DNA from 3 places in the Enterococcus sp. LJL99 genome. Region 3 is predicted to be linked to each of the others. Evidence: predicted binding sites of a transcription regulator. Region 3 holds the regulator's gene; each other region holds the start of a gene.
The links. Region 3 encodes LexA, which represses DNA repair genes until DNA is damaged. Its sites were predicted from a motif close to CNAACANNTGTTNG; they were not measured.
Positions count from the first base shown of each region.

Region 1: ACYSNW_RS03555 (ATP-dependent DNA helicase) is a predicted target of LexA. The motif match lies at 2,610-2,623, and genes of this name have one in related genera.
Region 2: ruvA (Holliday junction branch migration protein RuvA) is a predicted target of LexA. The motif match lies at 1,384-1,397, and genes of this name have one in related genera.

Region 1 covers NZ_JBTXLT010000002.1:88,625-94,752, forward strand. Annotated here, with positions in the region: gene murC (UDP-N-acetylmuramate--L-alanine ligase) at 1-1,113, shown strand, start outside; gene ACYSNW_RS03545 (MaoC/PaaZ C-terminal domain-containing protein) at 1,263-1,742, shown strand; gene ACYSNW_RS03550 (Bax inhibitor-1/YccA family protein) at 1,735-2,433, shown strand; gene ACYSNW_RS03555 (ATP-dependent DNA helicase) at 2,649-5,009, shown strand; gene ACYSNW_RS03560 (asparaginase) at 5,062-6,027, shown strand; gene ACYSNW_RS03565 (YajQ family cyclic di-GMP-binding protein) at 6,085-6,128, opposite strand, start outside.
Region 2 covers NZ_JBTXLT010000003.1:254,371-260,498, forward strand. Annotated here, with positions in the region: gene ruvB (Holliday junction branch migration DNA helicase RuvB) at 1-728, opposite strand, end outside; gene ruvA (Holliday junction branch migration protein RuvA) at 741-1,352, opposite strand; gene ACYSNW_RS06495 (hypothetical protein) at 1,853-2,005, opposite strand; gene ACYSNW_RS06500 (APC family permease) at 2,013-3,347, opposite strand; gene ACYSNW_RS06505 (amino acid permease) at 3,419-4,906, opposite strand; gene ACYSNW_RS06510 (C69 family dipeptidase) at 4,936-6,128, opposite strand, start outside.
Region 3 covers NZ_JBTXLT010000010.1:43,982-50,109, reverse strand. Annotated here, with positions in the region: gene tkt (transketolase) at 1-1,917, opposite strand, end outside; gene ACYSNW_RS14015 (DUF896 family protein) at 2,016-2,258, opposite strand; gene lexA (transcriptional repressor LexA) at 2,407-3,027, shown strand; gene ACYSNW_RS14005 (dihydrofolate reductase) at 3,280-3,780, opposite strand; gene ACYSNW_RS14000 (thymidylate synthase) at 3,800-4,747, opposite strand; gene ACYSNW_RS13995 (ABC-F family ATP-binding cassette domain-containing protein) at 4,760-6,128, opposite strand, start outside.

The DNA of each region.
Region 1 (6,128 bases), on a different contig from region 3:
CCTGATACACATGAAGAATTAGTTCGTGCAAAAGAACTTGGTGTACAAGTGATTCGCTACCATGACTTTATCGCTCGTTTTATCGAACCTTTTACAAGTATTGCTGTGACGGGTTCACATGGGAAAACAGGAACGACAGGCTTACTCGCTCATATTTTAACGGGCATTAAACCAACAAGTTTTCTAATTGGCGATGGCACAGGGCATGGAGATCCTAATGCAGAATTCTTTGCCTTTGAAGCTTGTGAGTATCGACGCCATTTTCTTGCCTATTCACCTGATTATGTGATTATGACGAATATTGATTTTGATCATCCTGATTATTATGAAAGTATTGAAGATGTCTTTTCTGCTTTTCAAACAATGGCTAATCAAGCGAAAAAAGGTATTTTTGCTTACGGTGATGATGAGTATCTGCGTAAATTGACTGCAAAAGTTCCTATCTATTATTATGGCTTAAATGATAACGATGATATTCAAGCGAAAAATGTGGAACGTACAACAAAAGGTTCTTCTTTTGATGTGTATTATAAAAATGAATCGATGGGTCACTTTGAGCTACCCGCTTTTGGTGAACATAATATTCTTAATTCTCTTGGCGTTATCGCAGCAGCTTATTTTGAAGGATTAGATATGGAAAAAGTAGCAGAAGAAATGAGTGGTTTCCAAGGTGTTAAGCGTCGCTTTAGTGAAAAAACAGTTAGTGACATGATTATTGTCGATGATTATGCTCATCATCCTGCTGAAATTAGAGCAACAATCGATGGCGCTCGTCAAAAATATCCCGAAAAAGAAATCATTGCTGTTTTCCAACCGCATACTTTTACACGAACGGTTGCTTTGATGGATGAATTTGCTGAAGCGTTAGATTTAGCGGATGCTGTTTATTTATGTGATATCTTTGGTTCTGCTAGAGAACAGCAAGGAGATGTCAAAATCGAAGACTTGGGTTCTAAAATTAAAAAAGGCGGTTCTGTAATCAAGGAAGATAATGTTTCTCCCTTATTAGACTATGAAAATGCCGTGATTGTCTTTATGGGAGCTGGTGATGTTCAAAAATTTGAACAGGCTTATGAAACACTTTTAAGTAATACTACAAGAAACGTTCTTTAAAATAATTACTAATAGTTGTTTGTTTAGTCATAGACAAACTACGATAATTGTTTAGTAAACGTTTAAATTACGTTGTCTTTGATTAAAATCGCTTGTTTTTTCTTATCATTTTGATACAATTATCTTATTAATAGCGGAGGTGTACTAATTTGAACATCGGTAAATCAAGAAAATTAGGCAAGACCATCGAAGAAATTGAGGAAGGCGACTCGTTATCCGTCACCGAGGTAATTGAAGATAAAGATTTATTATTGTATCTAGGGTTAACCAATGATGCAAATCCTGTCTATATCCAACATGACTATGCACAAGAAACCGAGTATGGACAACCAATTGTTCCATCTATCATGTTGATGGGAATTATTACCAGTGCGATTTCTAAGCATCTACCAGGACCTGGATCTCATGTAGTGAATTTTTCGGTAAACTTCGTTGAGCCAGTTTTTCATTACGAAACGTTGACCTTTCAATTTGAAGTAATTATGGTTGACAAAATGAAAAATGTAGTAACGCTTTCTATTGATGCAGTTAATTCTGCTGAGGATCGAGTGTTAGATGCAGTCGTGATGGTTCAACCACCGCAAGTTTCAAAGGACACTGAAAAGAAAGAAGGAGATTTGAATGAATAATAGCGGAACAGTCAAAACAAAATCTGGTATTAACCAGTTTTATTCTAAAATTTATGGGTATTTAGCCTTAGGAGTAGGGTTAAGTGCGGTTGTCTCGTATTTAGCTCTGAATGTTTTTTATGTAGAGTTTATAACTTTTGTGCGTAATTTTCCATTAGGATTTATGGGAATGTGGCTAGTTGAGATTGCTTTAGTTTTCTTTTTAGCTTCAAAAGCAGCGAAAGCAGATAGTAATCCAGGGGTAGTAGTCGGAGGATTTATTGCGTATTCAATTATGAATGGCGCAACCTTAGCGATTACATTACTTTACTATACGGATTCAGAAGTGTTTGGTGCCTTTCTTGCTTCAGCAGCAACGTTTGGTGCGATGGCACTAGTTGGTATGTTTACCAAAAAAGATTTATCTGGAATTGGTAGAGCCGCCCTTAGTGCATTGATTGGTGTATTTATTGCCATTTTATTGAATGCTTTTCTATTGCACAGTGGTCCAGTAGATTATTTAATTAGTATTTTGATGGTCTTGATTTTCTCTGGTTTAACTGCTTATGATAACCAACAAATTCAAAATTATTATGTACAAGCAAATGGTTCTGTTGGAACAGGGATTGCCGTATTCTTCGCTTTACAATTATACCTAGACTTTATCAATCTATTCTTAGCTTTCTTAAGAATTTTTGGTAAAAACAATTAGTTTCAGTTAGCTAAAATTAAGCTAAAAAAACTCCAAAAACTGTCGATAGAATCGGCAATTTTGGAGTTTTTTTATGAATGTATTGATGAAGCTTGAAAAGTAATGTAAGGGAACAAAAAAGAATTAGATAAAAATTTCAGAAAAAGATTAATTTTAAAACTCTTCCTTTTCTTTTGCGAATGTATGTTCTATAATGATAAGACGGTGGTGTGACTATGAAAACGAAGCAAAGAATTGCGATTCGTCAGCTAGTAGAATTTATACTAAGAAAAGGTAGTATTGATGCAAGACATACAAGTGAACATACAGCATTAGAAGGCGCTAGAATTCATCGGAAATTGCAAAAAGCAGCAGGAGAAGGTTATCAAAAAGAACTGAAACTATCAATGACGGTCCTTCTCAATCAACTGCCATTTGTGATTGAAGGCAGAGCAGATGGGCTTTTTCTAGATGAAAACCAGCAGCCGATAATTGATGAAATAAAAACGTCAGAGCCAGCATTTGTTGATTTGCCCCAAGCACAAGTTGATATGTATTGGTACCAAGTGATGTGTTATGGACATATTTATTGTCAACAAGAAAAGTTAGCAAACATCACGTTACAATTGACCTATTTTCAAACAACGACAGAAGAAGTGACTCAAGAAAGAAAAGTATTCAGCCAAGAAGAATTAGCAGAATTTTTTACAGATTTAGTTCAGCAATATGAACAATGGCTAATTTTTAAAGAAGAGTGGCGTTCACTTCGGAATCAATCATTGAAAAATTTAACTTTTCCCTACGGAGATTATCGAAAAGGCCAGAGAGAACTGGCTGTTTCGGTATATAAAACGATTTTAAGTGAGCAACGACTTTTTGTTGAAGCGCCTACTGGAACTGGGAAAACCATTTCAACTCTTTTTCCTACGTTAAAAGCAATTGGCGAAGAACAAGCGGAGCGAGTTTTTTATTTAACTGCTAAAACAATCACACGACAAGTGGCCGAAGATGCTGTGGAGGCAATGAAACAAAAGGAGTTGCAGTTGAAAAGTGTGACATTGACAGCAAAAGACAAAATTTGTTTTTTAACCGAACGCAATTGTACACCAGAACACTGTCCCTTTGCCAACGGTTATTATGATCGTTTGAATGAAGGTCTTTGGGATTTATTGATGAATGAAAATCAATTCACTCGAGAGGTGATTGAAACATACGCTAAAAAGCACACGTTATGCCCTTTTGAATTATCTTTGGATGTTAGCTTATGGTGTGATTTGATTATTTGTGACTATAATTATTTATTTGACCCGACGGCTTATTTGCGTCGTTTTTTTGAGGATGATCCAGTAGAAAAAGACAATATTTTTCTGATTGATGAAGTTCATAATTTGGTTAATCGTTCAAGAGAAATGTATTCTGCTACTTTGACCCTTTTTCAATTGAATTCTTTTACAGCTTTTTTTGCTAAAGAAAAAAATAAGATTACACGAGCGGTTAAAAAAATGAAAACAGAATTTGAACGAATCCAAGAAATTTGTGAGAAGGATCAGAAAAATTTTATTTATCAAGCAGAACCATTGGATTCTTTTATCAAATTTGGGTATACTTTGGCTGAAAAAATTAAGGAATGGTTGCCAGAGAATCAAGAATTTCCACAACTAAATCAAGTGTTGGAATTTTACTTTGAGTTGATGCACTATTTAAAAATCAGTGAACTATATGATGATCATTATTATACTTATGTCATAGCTGAAAAAAACCAAGTAACAATCAAGCAATTTTGTATTGATCCTTCTTATTTGCTTGAACAAAAATTAGATAAGAGTAAAGCAAGCATTTTGTTTTCAGCAAGTTTGACGCCTTTGGATTACTATCAAGAAATTTTAGGTGGCAAAGAAGATAGTTTGCGTTATCGTATTGCGAGTCCTTTTGCTCAAGAAAATCAATTACTTGTCATTGGAAATCATATTCAAACAACGTACAAGGAACGAGCAAACAGTTACCAGATGATTACAGAAAGCATCATGACGATGGTTAAGCAAAAGAAGGGAAATTACTTAGTTTTTTTCCCATCCTATAGCTATATGGATATTGTTTACGAACAGTTTAGAGAAAATTATCCCGAAATAAAAACGCGTTTGCAAGATACAATGATGACAGAAGAAGAACGAGAAAATTTTCTAGTATTATTCGAATCGGATCCAACAGAATCTTTAGTTGGCTTTTGCGTGTTAGGAGGTATTTTTTCAGAAGGAATTGATTTAAAAGGTACTCGATTAATCGGTACAGCCATCGTTGGCGTTGGGTTGCCTCAGATGAATCATGAACAAGAGTTGATTAAAAACTATTATGAAATCAAAAATGAACATGGCTTTCAATTTGCGTATCAAATACCTGGAATGAATAAAGTATTACAAGCGGGTGGACGTGTTATTCGAGATGAAAAAGATCAAGGTGTGGTTTTATTATTGGATCAACGTTTTTCTTCTCCAGCAGTTAAACAGCTTTTTCCACCCCATTGGTATCATGCGCAAAGAGCATATAATAATCAACAAATAGAAAATATAATCAAACAATTTTGGGTGCAAAAAGATTAAGCGGTCGTTTTGGATTGTTAAAGATAAAATGAATTAGAAACGAGGAAAAGTGATGAAGAAAATTTTAGTCCTACATACGGGTGGTACGATTTCAATGTCAAAAGAGCCGGACGGCAATGTGACACCTAACCAAACTAATCCTTTATTAGATCAAGAAAAACTATTAGAAGGAAAAGTCGATTTAGTTGTTGAAGCGATTTTTAATGTTCCTTCTCCTCATATCACATTAGAAAAAATGCTGATATTACAGCAACGAATCAAAAAAGCTTATGCGGAATCATTTGATGGAGTTGTTATCACTCATGGAACAGATACGTTGGAAGAAACAGCTTACTTTTTAGACATTACTTTAGAACGGAAAATACCAGTCGTTTTAACGGGTGCAATGCGTTCCAGTAATGAAATCGGTACGGATGGTCTGTATAATTTTATTAGTGCCATTTTTACTGCTTGTTCAGATGAATCGATAGGAAAAGGCGTATTGGTCGTAATGAATGACGAGATTCATGCAGCTAGATATGTAACTAAAACACATACGACAAATGTTGCTACCTTTCGAACACCGACTTTCGGTCCGATTGGAATGATTGCAAAAGACCGAACGTTTTTTGCAAGTGAAATTGTTGCACAAGAGACTTGTGATATTGAAAAAGCTAATGGAAATGTCTATGTGATTACTGCTTTTGCCGGAATGGATGGTAGTTTGTTTGATCTTGTTAATAATGAAAATACCGATGGAATTGTAATCGAAGCATTGGGGGCGGGAAACTTACCACCAAAAACATTGCCTGCAATTCAACGCCTACTTGACCAAGAGATCCCAATCGTTTTAGTTTCTCGTTGTTCGAATGGTATTGCTGAAGATCTTTATGATTATGAAGGTGGCGGTGCTAATTTGAAAAAAATGGGTCTTATCTTTTCCCGAGGATTAAATGGGCAAAAAGCTAGAATTCGCTTAATTGTTGGTTTGAATAGTGGCAAAAATAAAGAGGAATTACGGCTATTTTTAAGTCAATAAATAAAAAAAGTTGTGCTGGAGATAGATTCTTTCTCTAGCACAACTTTTTTTGAATAATTAACGGTAATTGGCAAACTGTAATTCTATTGGTAAATCTAATT
Region 2 (6,128 bases), on a different contig from region 3:
TTGATTACACCATCCGATTGAACTTGAGCAAAATCACGAACACGTTTTAACAGTCGATTGGCAATTCGCGGGGTTCCTCTTGATCGGCGGGCGATTTCAAAAGCTCCCTCTTCAACGATTTCTGTTTGAAAAATATCCGCAGAACGTAAAACAATTTCTTTTAAATCTAAATCGGTATAATATTCCATATGCGAAATAATTCCAAAGCGATCACGCAAGGGAGCAGATAACATTCCTGCTCGCGTTGTTGCTCCAATTAAAGTAAATGGTGGCAATGGAAAATGAACTGGGTGTGCCGTTGTTCCTTGTCCCACCATAATATCAACATAAAAATCTTCCATTGCAGAATACAACATTTCTTCTACCACTCGAGGTAAACGATGAATTTCATCAATAAACAAAACATCGCCTGGTTCTAATTCATTTAAAATAGCGACTAGATCACCCGGTCGTTCGATAGCAGGGCCACTCGTCGTACGAATATTGACGCGCATTTCATTGGCAATCACCATTGCCATTGTCGTTTTTCCCAAACCGGGAGGACCATAAAGTAACGTATGATCTAATGCTTCTTCACGATTACGAGCGGCTTCGATATAGATTGTCAACTCTTGTTTGACTTTATTTTGACCGATATATTGCGCTAAGTATTGTGGTCGTAGTGATTTTTCAAGTGATTCTTCCCCTTCAGAACTTTCCCCTGAAAGTAAGCGTTCCTCTTCTGTCATAACCCTTCCTCCTTAGCGTTTCATCATTAATTTCAACGCATTACGTAAATAATCATCTGTTTGTTGCGGCTCTAGTTCTTCTAATTTAGGTGTTACTCGTTTAATTTCTTTTTCGCTATAGCCTAACGCACTTAACGCTTCGATTGCTTCTGCTAATGATTGATTGTGTGCTACGCTGACTGAAGTATCTGCCATTGCTTGAACAGCTACTGCTGATGTTTCTAACTCGCCAAGTTTACCTTTCAAATCAAGAATCATTTGTTGCGCGGTTTTTTTACCCACGCCTGGAAACTTAGTCAAATAGGTAGCATCTTCATTTTCAATGGCATTGATCAAACCGCCATGATCCTCTGAAGCCATGATCGCCAACCCACTTTTCGGTCCGATCCCAGAAACACTGATCAACTTTAGAAAAAGCTGCTTTTCTTCCAAATCGTTAAATCCATAAAGTAAATGAGCATCTTCTCGAATCACTTGATGTAAGTACAATTTCATTTCTGTCTCTGTTTTACCAGAATAACGATATGGATTACTAACCGAAATTTGATACCCAATTCCATTTGTTTCAACAACAATATAGTAAGGACTGATAAACGTCACTTTTCCAATGATATATTCGTACATTTTTTCACCTTTCTCACTTACGCTTTTAATGCGTACATACGTTTCTATTTTAGCATATCTATAAGTAAATCAATAGCGGGAAAAATATATTATACTAAAGACAATCCTTTGGGTAAAAAATGGACTGAGATAAAAGGAAGCTGATTCCAATACCAATTTGGCCAAAAATGATTAAAAAGCTACAATTTTTACTAGCTGTGCAAAAAAAAACCATAGAAAAACTAAAAAAGCTCAAACGAAATACCTACGGAAATAAACAACACAAATAAAAATTTGAAAACCTCCAACTAGAAATTACTAACTATCTAAGAAAAATCTTTCCTATTTTTGTACATAATTGCTTAGTACAATAAAAAAGGAAGAACCAGCTAAATTCACTGATACTTCGAATCTAGCTGGTCTTCATGATTAATTTATCTCTAACTATTTTTACTCGTATAAAAAGCTTAAATCAATTGTTTGAGAATGAGCGCTTCGCGCAGAACAATTACTACCACTGACTAGTTACGCCTTTGAGTTGTCCAATTTGAACTTCCTTTAGTAACAGTTAAGCCACATCTATTTTCTTGTGCTAATGCTAGTAATTGTTGATTAATTTCAAACACACCTAATTTTTCTATTTTCTGTGCTTCTTTTAGATTCACGTTTAGCACAAACTCATCACCCTTCATTGTTCTTAATTTTAGCAAAATAAACAATGACCCCTAAAGCAAAAACTACTGCCATTACTAAAACGACATTCAATTTGAAGTTAGTTAATAGATACATAGAAATGGCTAACGCTAAAATCGGTACAAGATAACCACCTTTTAGACTGAAACCATTATTAGGAAATTGTTTAGTCTTTTTAAACTTAATGACTGCAAGAATGGACGGTACATATTGGATAAATGAAACTAATACAATACAAGAAACTAAGAAAATATAACTAAATTGAGTCATTACAATACTGATGATTGAGGTAACAATCACGGCAATAAAAGGCGCACCATATTTATTTTTTTTCCCAATTGATGCCGGTAACAAATTATGTTCTTCTGCTAAAGAAGCGGCTAGTGCTGGTGTACTAAATGAAACAGCAAATGCCACACCAAAGATAGAAATCAACATTCCTAAGATAATAATTGCATATGCCCATTGACCCACACCGATTTTCATTGCTTCAGCAATCGGTACATCGTATTTTACGATCGTTGTTCCTAAAATTCCGATAGCAACAACTTGAACCAACGTATATAAGACCGTTACACTAATCATCACATAAATCAATGCTTTAGGAATATTTTTTTCGGGATTTTTCATTTGTGCCGCTGCTACTGGAATAAACGAAAAACCGCTAAACATATAGAATACTACACTAAATGCTGACCCAAAATGACTCATAAAACTATGTGTATCCGTAACTGTACTAGGAACAATTGGTGAAAAGTTAGTACTTTTAATAAAAAAAGCACCTAATACGATAAAGAATACAATGATAAATATCTTAAATGCAGAAGAAACACTATTAATCAATTTCACAAGTGACGTCCCAAACATATTGATGACCGCTAATAAAATGATTAAACAAGCTGGAAATAGGATTTTAACCGTGTTACTTCCTAACACTGGAAAAATATTTTTCAATGTTCGTAGTAACGCAACAGATTCTGCTGATAAAGTTAAACAGCCTAAAAACCAAGAAAACAGACCAATTTGAAACCCAGTGAATTTTCCAAATGCATTATAAGAATATAACCAAGCCGCACCTGATCCAGAAAAGCGACTTGATAGATCTGCATAACACAAGGCAATCATACTAACTGTAATCGCCGCACATAATAGGACAACGACACTCATAACACCCATGTCTTTATAGATTTCTTGTGGTAATAAAAAAGCACCTGACCCAACAATTGCATTAATTCCTAAAAAATAAATTGAGATAAAAGACAATTTGTTTTTATTTGAATCGCCAGCTCCATTACTAGTTACTGTCTGATTTGTCGTAGCCATTTTAATCCCTCCAATAAAAATACCGTTCACTTAATTAGAGACCCTATTCGGTGCGAACGGTATTCATTTACTTAATTTGTTTTATTTATAACTTCTGAATTAGCTGGATTATTTTTCCAACTTTCTTTTCTATTTTTATAAATGATTAACGGAATAACAAAGATAATACCTGAAAATACAAGAACAAATACTAAATTTAACAAGGTATTGTTCATAAATGTTATTGTTAATGCAAATACAATAGTAATCAATAATAAGATTGAGAAGAAATAAGCTAACCCATTACCTTTTTTCCCAACACGGAATGGATGTGTTTCATTTGTATTATGTTTTCTCATACTCATGTAACCAATCGTCATTAACGCATACGCTAAACAATAGATGACAGTTCCACTATTTGTAATAATGATAAACACTTTATTGATGCCAGGAATAATGACATAAGCTACTGATAGCAAAGAAATCGCAACTGCTTGGACAATTAATAACGTTGGGCAAGCATTAAATTTGTTTGTTTTCCAAAAGTTAAATTTGGGTGGGAAATCTCCGCTGATGGCACTTTCTGTAATTGTTTTTGATGCACTAACAAACCAAGTAGACATATTTGTTAATACACTGACGATTGTCATTAAACAGAAAATTTGTACTAAGATATATGGCAAACCTAAGCGTTCTGCAAATAATTGTAAAGGTTGAACGCCATTATTTAATTGAATTTTTCCCGCTGGAACAACGTTTGCGACTAAGAATGAATTTGCTAAAGACATGACTGCTAACATAATTAAAGCAACAATTACTCCTTTGGCATATTGCTTAGATGGATTCGTTAGACGTGTGATGAAAACAGAGGACATTTCAATTCCTAAAAAGATAAATATCACACCACTAAAATACATACCCGAACCACTTGTTAAAGATTTCGGTAATAATTTTGAAGGTTCAAAAGTGCCCAAAATACTGTGTGGATTAAAACCAAATTTGATAAATGTATATAGTCCTAAAACAAATAGCATCACGACTGGAATATAGAAACCAAGCCAGATACCAAATTTCCCATTGATTTTGGCCATATCAAATTTTAAGTTCAGCAAAGTCATCGTCCATACTAATAGAAGAATGACAATTAATGTATACATTTGATTTTCAATAAGTTCTTCTTTTCCTATTAACAAAGCGACGGTAGGCGCAAATCCCGTTCCTACAACCGTCATAGCTGGAAACATGGCACACCAAATTAGCCACGAAGTGACAAAACCCCATTTCGGACCTAGTGTATTTTTTACCCATAATTCAGGCCCGCCTTTTCCTGGAAAAGTAGTGCCAAATTCACCAGAAATTAGGGCAATCGGCAAAGCAAAGCCGATTGTCGCAATTCCCATGTATAAAAACATATTCCACCCTGTTGCAGTTAAAGTTGAGTAATACGGACCCGCAACAAGCGCAAATGTCAAACCAATAAAAGTTAATAAAGTGATTTTAGATAGCGATTTTGTTGGTACCTTACCTGATGCAGCAGGAGGAGTATTGATTCCTTTTACTGAATTTTGATTGTTGTTCATTTTCTTCAGACTCCCTTTCCTATTATCGTTTAGACATCTTTAGTAATATCAAAGGTCAGTTTAGATAACCCCAACCCTTGACTTACTAAAGAGCCGATTTGTGTCATCGCACTGTTGTTCATCTCTTGCGCATTCGCTTCGTTTTTCTTTGTTAAATATTCTGTTAATGCTTCACCTGTATAGTTTTTCGCTTCATTATCTGTTAAATAAACCAAGTGATTAGCTAATGCTTTAGCATTTGATAAATAGCCAAAATTTGAAAAAGCTAATTTGTCATAATTACGTTCTACTAGAACAGCTAAGGTTCTTGAAACCCAGTACGCTTGATGAATATCGAAGGTTAATGACGTATCATTATATAATGATGATGTGTCGTTACTATTCGCATAGAATGGAACATACGGATTAAAAGCAGTTGGACTACTATTTATCCAAATCAACGCAGCGAATTCCGGATCGACATTATTTCTGATTTCTAACATATGTGATTCAGCGGTACGATTCATCGAAATGGGTCGAAATGCACGCGCGGAAACAAGATCATTTTCATTAAATGGATCATATTTAGTTTCATCATAATGAGAACTTAACACATACCCCACATCTTCTGTGGTCAATTTATGTGCTGGTTTAAAGGTAAATGGCATATCGTCTGCGATTGGACTCGTATTTTCATGTCCAAATACCTTTTGACCATACCAAACACGAGCAGTATTGTACTTACGATCTTGCAAATTACTTGTACCAAAAATATGTCTAAAGTTAAATGTAGCTGAATCTGGGTTCAATGCATGTTCTTCTACAAAAGCTTGAATTCCTTTTGAATACATAAAATTCGCAGCATCTTCAAAGTCAACTTCTTCAATAATTGATTGATTCGCAATCACCGCACAATGATCCTCTGGAATCCGTTGAGCGACCCAATGATGACCGCATGGAATTTCCATATACCATATTTCATCTTTATCGCTAAAAATAATGCCGTTTCCTTCGTGAGAGCCATTCTTTTCAATTAATTTCCCAACATACTCTACGCCTTCTCGTGCAGAAGTAATATAGGGTAGAACCATATTTAATAGTGAGTCTTCACCTAGTCCTTGTTCGGTCAAAGGATCAATTGCCAAAACAAAAGTATTCCCAAAAATACTTTCAGTCGAACTCATTGCCACATTCAATGAATTGATTCCTGCTTCACCAAAAATTCCTAACGTTTCTTTTTCGA
Region 3 (6,128 bases):
AGCGCCATAATGATTAATCGTAATTGTTGTTCCAGCAGAGCCAACGTAACGTTCCCATCCAAACGGAGAAGCTGCTTCAATCGCCACACGTTTTAAAACTTCTTTTGGTAAAACTGATTCTTTGTAATCCACCGATTGTTTTTCGAACAAATCAAAACTTGGCATTGAGACAACTGATACATCTGTCCCATTTTCAGCTAAAACTTTTTGCGCTTGAATCGCCAAATTCACTTCTGAACCAGTCGCAATTAAAATTCCTTCTGGTTTTGATCCTTTTTGTGCAGAGATTACATAAGCACCTTTTTGAACTGAATCACTTGCATGTTCTTTTGTTCCTTCAATTACTGGTAAGTTTTGTCTACTAAGAACTAAAATCGTTGGAGCATCTTTTGTAGTCATTGCAATTTTCCAAGCTGCTACAGTTTCATTTCCATCAGCTGGACGAATAACTTGTACACCAGGCATACAACGAACACTAGCTAATTGTTCAATTGGTTCATGAGTTGGACCATCTTCACCAACCGCTACTGAATCATGCGTCAATACATAGGTAACTGGTGTGTTTTGAATAGCTGCTAAACGAATTGCTGGACGTAAATAATCTGTAAATACAAAGAATGTTCCGCCGTAAATTCGACTTCCACCATGCAATTGAATCCCATTCATAGCTGCAGCCATCGCGAATTCACGAACACCAAACCAGATGTTACGTCCTTCGTATTGTCCTGGCTCAAAATCTTTTTCAGCAGCTACCATTGTATTATTAGAGGCAGATAAATCTGCTGACCCACCCCAGAAGCTTGGAACAGCTTTAGATAAGGCTTGAATTGTTTCTTTGCTAGTGACACGACTAGCTGCACTAGAACCAACTTCATAGCTTGGTAATTCATCTGCCCAATCTGCTGGTAATTCATCAGCAAAAGCGGTCTTGAATTGTTTAGCAAGTTCAGGATGTTCTTTTTCATAATTCGCAAAAAGTTCATTCCATGATGCTTCTGCTTTTTCCCCTTCAGTAATCATTGCTTCTTTAAAACGAGCTGCCACTTCTTCTGGAACAGTGAAATCAGGATATTCCCAACCATAAACTGCTTTTGCAGCTGTAATTCCGTCTTCGCCAATTGGAGCGCCATGAACAGCAGAGGTTCCTTCTTTTGGTGCGCCGTATCCAATAACAGTTTTAACCTCAATCAATGTCGGTTTGTTCGTTTCAGCTTTTGCTTCATCAATCGCTTTTGAAATTGCTGCTAAATCATTACCATCTTTTACTAAAATGTGTTGCCAACCATAAGCTTCATAACGTGCACCAACATTTTCAGTGAAAGCTTTAGAAATCGGACCATCAAGAGAAATATCATTTGAATCATACAACACGATTAATTTACCTAATTTCATATGACCAGCCATAGAACTTGCTTCTTGTGAAACACCTTCCATTAAATCGCCATCACCACATAAACTGAATGTATAATGATCCATCACTGGGAAACTATCTCTATTATAAGTTGCAGACAAATGAGCTTCAGCCATTGCCATCCCAACTGCCATTGCAATCCCTTGACCTAAAGGACCAGTAGTTGCTTCAACTCCATCAGTATGATGAACTTCAGGATGTCCTGGTGTTTTACTTTCCCATTGACGGAAATTTTTCAAATCATCAATCGTAACTTTATAGCCAGATAAATGTAATAAACTATAAAGAAGTGCAGAACCATGACCTGCAGATAAAATGAAACGGTCTCTATTAACCCAGTTCATAGATGTTGCTGGATTCACTTTTAAGTGTTTCGTCCACAATGCATATGCCATTGGGGCAGCACCCATTGGTAAACCAGGGTGACCTGAATTAGCTTTTTGAATCGCCTCAATACTTAATGTACGAACCGTGTTAACGCCTAGCTGATCTGTTGTATCGAACAAATAAATCATCTCCTATTTAGGTTTTTTTTACCTTTATTAGTTTATTTTAGCCTATTTAATCAATGAAAGCAATTACTTTTACAAAAAAAAGCAAAAAATTAATTTCGGTCATGCAATCCTTTTTCTTTTTGAATTTGTTTTAATTTTTCTGGAGTAACATCATTGCCTTCAGGGTCAACTACTTTCATCCCCTCAATATGATGTTTCATTCCACTTCTAAACGTTTCTAAATATTCCTGACGTAATTCTTTTTGTTCTGCTAATTCAGCTTCGGTTAAACTAGATTCTTTCGCCTTTTTAGCCAATTCATTTATACGGTTCATTTTGTCTTCTGATAACATGTTAGTTCCTCCTTCACTTTCCACATCTATCTTATAAGAACCTGCCTAAAAATACAACTCTCAACTCACAAAAAAACACGAACGCTTGTTTGATTATCTGTGAAAACTATGGTAAACTAAAAATATCATTAGAAAGAAGGTGCGACTTGTGGCAAAACGTACAGATACAAGACAAATTGAAGTCCTAAAATATATATATGAACAAGTTGAATTAAAAGGTTATCCACCCACGGTTCGCGAAATTGGCAAAGCAGTAGACCTTTCTTCTACTTCTACAGTTCATGGTCATTTAGCCAGACTAGAGAAAAAAGGCTTAATTTTAAGAGATCCTACTAAACCAAGAGCCATCGAGTTAACTGCTGAAGGTTTAGAAAAAATAGGTATTCAACCAAGCACCATTCCAATGCTTGGTGTTGTTACAGCTGGTGAACCAATTTTGGCTGTTGAAGAAGCTTCTGATTACTTCCCGCTTCCGCCTGATTTAAAGTATGAAAATAATTCTTTATTCATGTTAACCATTCGTGGAGAAAGTATGATTAATGCTGGCATACTCGATGGTGATCAGGTTATTGTTCGAAAACAAGCAACTGCTGAAAACGGCGATATTGTGATTGCGATGACTGATGAAGATGAGGCCACATGCAAACGATTTTTCAAAGAAGCAACTCATTTTCGTCTTCAACCAGAAAATGATGCATTGGAACCAATCATTCTAGCAAATGTTAGTATCTTAGGTAAAGTTGTTGGTTTATATCGCAATCATATTTAACTTTTTCAAGAACTAAAAATAGGCTAGCATCCAGAAAATTGACTCTTCAAATTTTCTGGATGCTAGCCTATTTCTATTCTTATTTTTCAAATTAGGAAGTTACTAAAAACAATTGAGACTTTCAAATTTTTCAAAAATCCAGTTGGAAATCAAGAAAAAAACGTAACGTATGTGAAACACAATCGAAGCTTTACAACAATAGATTTCAACTAAACTATAAAACTGTTTGTCACTATAAGTTTCAGAATTTTCCTAGTCGATTTGACATATTCTTTGATAAGTTTCAAACTGATATGGGTAATTGTTCTTTTGATCCTGCTCGCCCTCACTCAAATTGACAAGCGTCCACTCATCCCAATCAACTGTAGGAAAATATGTGTCTCCTTCAAATGTATGCTGAATAACCGTTCGATAAAGAACATCACAATAAGGAAGAAAGTTTTTATATACAATCGAACCACCTGCAATAAAAGTAATACCTGAAAACTCATCAGCATAGGTCAAAATTTCTTCAACAGAATGCATAACGATGATACCTTGAGCTTGATACAGCTGATCACTCGTCAAAACAATCGTTTTTCGATTCGGTAAAGGTTTACTTCCCATTCCCTCAAAAGTAGTCCGTCCCATTACAATTGTGTTATCTTCTGTCATCTGCTTAAAAAACTTCAAATCATTAGGTAAATGCCAGGGCATTTGATCGTCTTTACCAATCAACCCTTGCTCATCTTGTGCCCAAATAGCTGCTAACATCCTATTCCCCCTTTGTCATTTAAACGGCAATTGGTGCCTTAATCGTTGGATGTGGATCATACCCTTCAAGCATGATATCTTCCATTTCAAAATCAAAAACAGATTGCTTTTCTAGATTTAATTTCAATGTCGGACAGCTTCTAATTTCTCTTGTCAACTGTTCTTCCATTTGTTCAAAATGGTTATTGTATAAATGCGCATCTCCTAGAGTGTGAACAAACTCGCCAACTTCTAAACCAGTTTCGTGAGCAATTAAATGCGTTAATAGCGCATAACTAGCAATGTTAAATGGAACGCCAAGAAAAACATCAGCACTTCTTTGATAAAGTTGACAACTTAGTTTACCGTCATTTACATAAAACTGAAACATTGTATGACACGGCGGCAGCGCCATTGATGGAACGTCTTCAGGATTCCATGCTGATACAATTAAGCGACGAGAATCCGGTGTTGTTTTAATCATTTCAATCACAGCTTTGATTTGATCAATAAATCCACCATCTTTTGTTTCCCAATGACGCCATTGTGCCCCATAAATATTTCCTAATTCACCATGTTTCATTGCAAAATCATCATCAGATAAAATTTTTTCACAAAACAAATCATTTTGTTTGTCATATTCGTTTTTAAAGACTTCGTCTGTTAAACTTCGATGACCAAAATTTGTCATATCTGGTCCTGTATAGTCAGCGCTATTTATGTAACGTTCGAATGCCCACTCATCCCAAATATGATTATTATGTTGCAATAAATAGCGAATATTCGTATCGCCTTTTAAAAACCATAGTAATTCACTTTTTATTAGACCAAATGGCACACGTTTCGTAGTTAATAAAGGAAAACCTTCAGAAAGATCAAAACGCATTTGATACCCAAAAAGGCTTTTTGTTCCTGTCCCAGTTCGATCTCCTTTTTGATGTCCTTCGTTTAAAATTTTTCGTCCCAAATCTAAATAGGCTTCTTCCATAGTTACTTCCTCCTAGTTTTCAGCAAACTCACTTAAGTATTCCCAACGATCTAGTTTTTCTTCCAGTTCTTTTTCTGTTTGGGATAATTCTTTTTGCAGTTCTTGAAGTTTTGTAAAATCATCGACCTGTTGATTCATTTCATTAGTAATTGTTTCTGTTTTCTCTTCTAATTGCGCGATTTCTTGTTCAATCGTTGCCCATTCTTTTTGCTCCATATAAGTTAATTTAGATTTTTCTTTTTTCTCAATAACTTTATTTGAGTCATCTTCAATTTTAAGTTTCTTTTTGGTTTGCGCTTTTTCTTTGGTCGATTCGGCTAGATAATCACTCATTACACCGTAATAAGAAGTAATCTCACCAGCTCCTTTAAAAACTAGCAACTTCTCAATTGTCTTATCCAAAAAATAGCGATCATGAGAAACAGTGATTACAGCACCCTTAAATGTTCGAATATAATCTTCTAAAATTGTTAACGTATCAATATCTAAATCGTTTGTTGGTTCGTCCAGTAATAAAACATTCGGCTGACTAATCAAAAGTTTTAGTAAATATAACCGCCTTTTTTCGCCTCCTGAAAGTTTACCGATAATCGTTCCATGCATAAATCTAGGGAATAAGAAACGTTCTAATATTTCAGCAACGCCTATCGTTGTTCCATCAGAACGCTTAACCTCTTCTGCCGCTTCTTGTAAATAAGAAATCATTCGTTTTTCTGGATTCATCTTTTCATTTGTTTGTGTATAATAAGCAATTCGAACTGTTTCTCCCACTGAATAAATACCACTATCCAAAGGAATTCGACCAGCAATAATGTTCAATAACGTTGACTTGCCACTCCCGTTTTTTCCAGTAATCCCAATCCGTTCTCTTGATTGAACCAGTAAATCAAAGGCGTGTAAAATCGTTTTATTCTCAATAGCATAATCGCCATTTTTAATCTCAATTACTTTTTTTCCTAAACGTTGCGTAGCCAAATCCATATCGATTTGTTCTTTATGATTTGCCTGATTTAAGTTTCCTTTCAGTTCATGGAAACGATCTTGCCGCGCTTGTTGCTTTGTTCCACGTGCTTGAACTCCTGCCCGCATCCATTCTAATTCTTGTTTATATAGGCGGTTTCGTTTCTCATCTTGTTCAACCTCAACCCGTTCGCGTTCTGCTTTACTAATCAGATACGTCTCATAATTTCCTTTATATTCAAAAATTCGTCCAAATGACAATTCGAAGATACGATTTGATACCCGGTCTAGAAAATAGCGATCATGGGTAACCATTAAAACCGCACCACGATACTGATTTAAATAGGTTTCAAGCCACGTAATTGCATCGTAGTCTAAATGGTTGGTCGGTTCATCAAGTAAAAGTAAATCAGGCGATTCT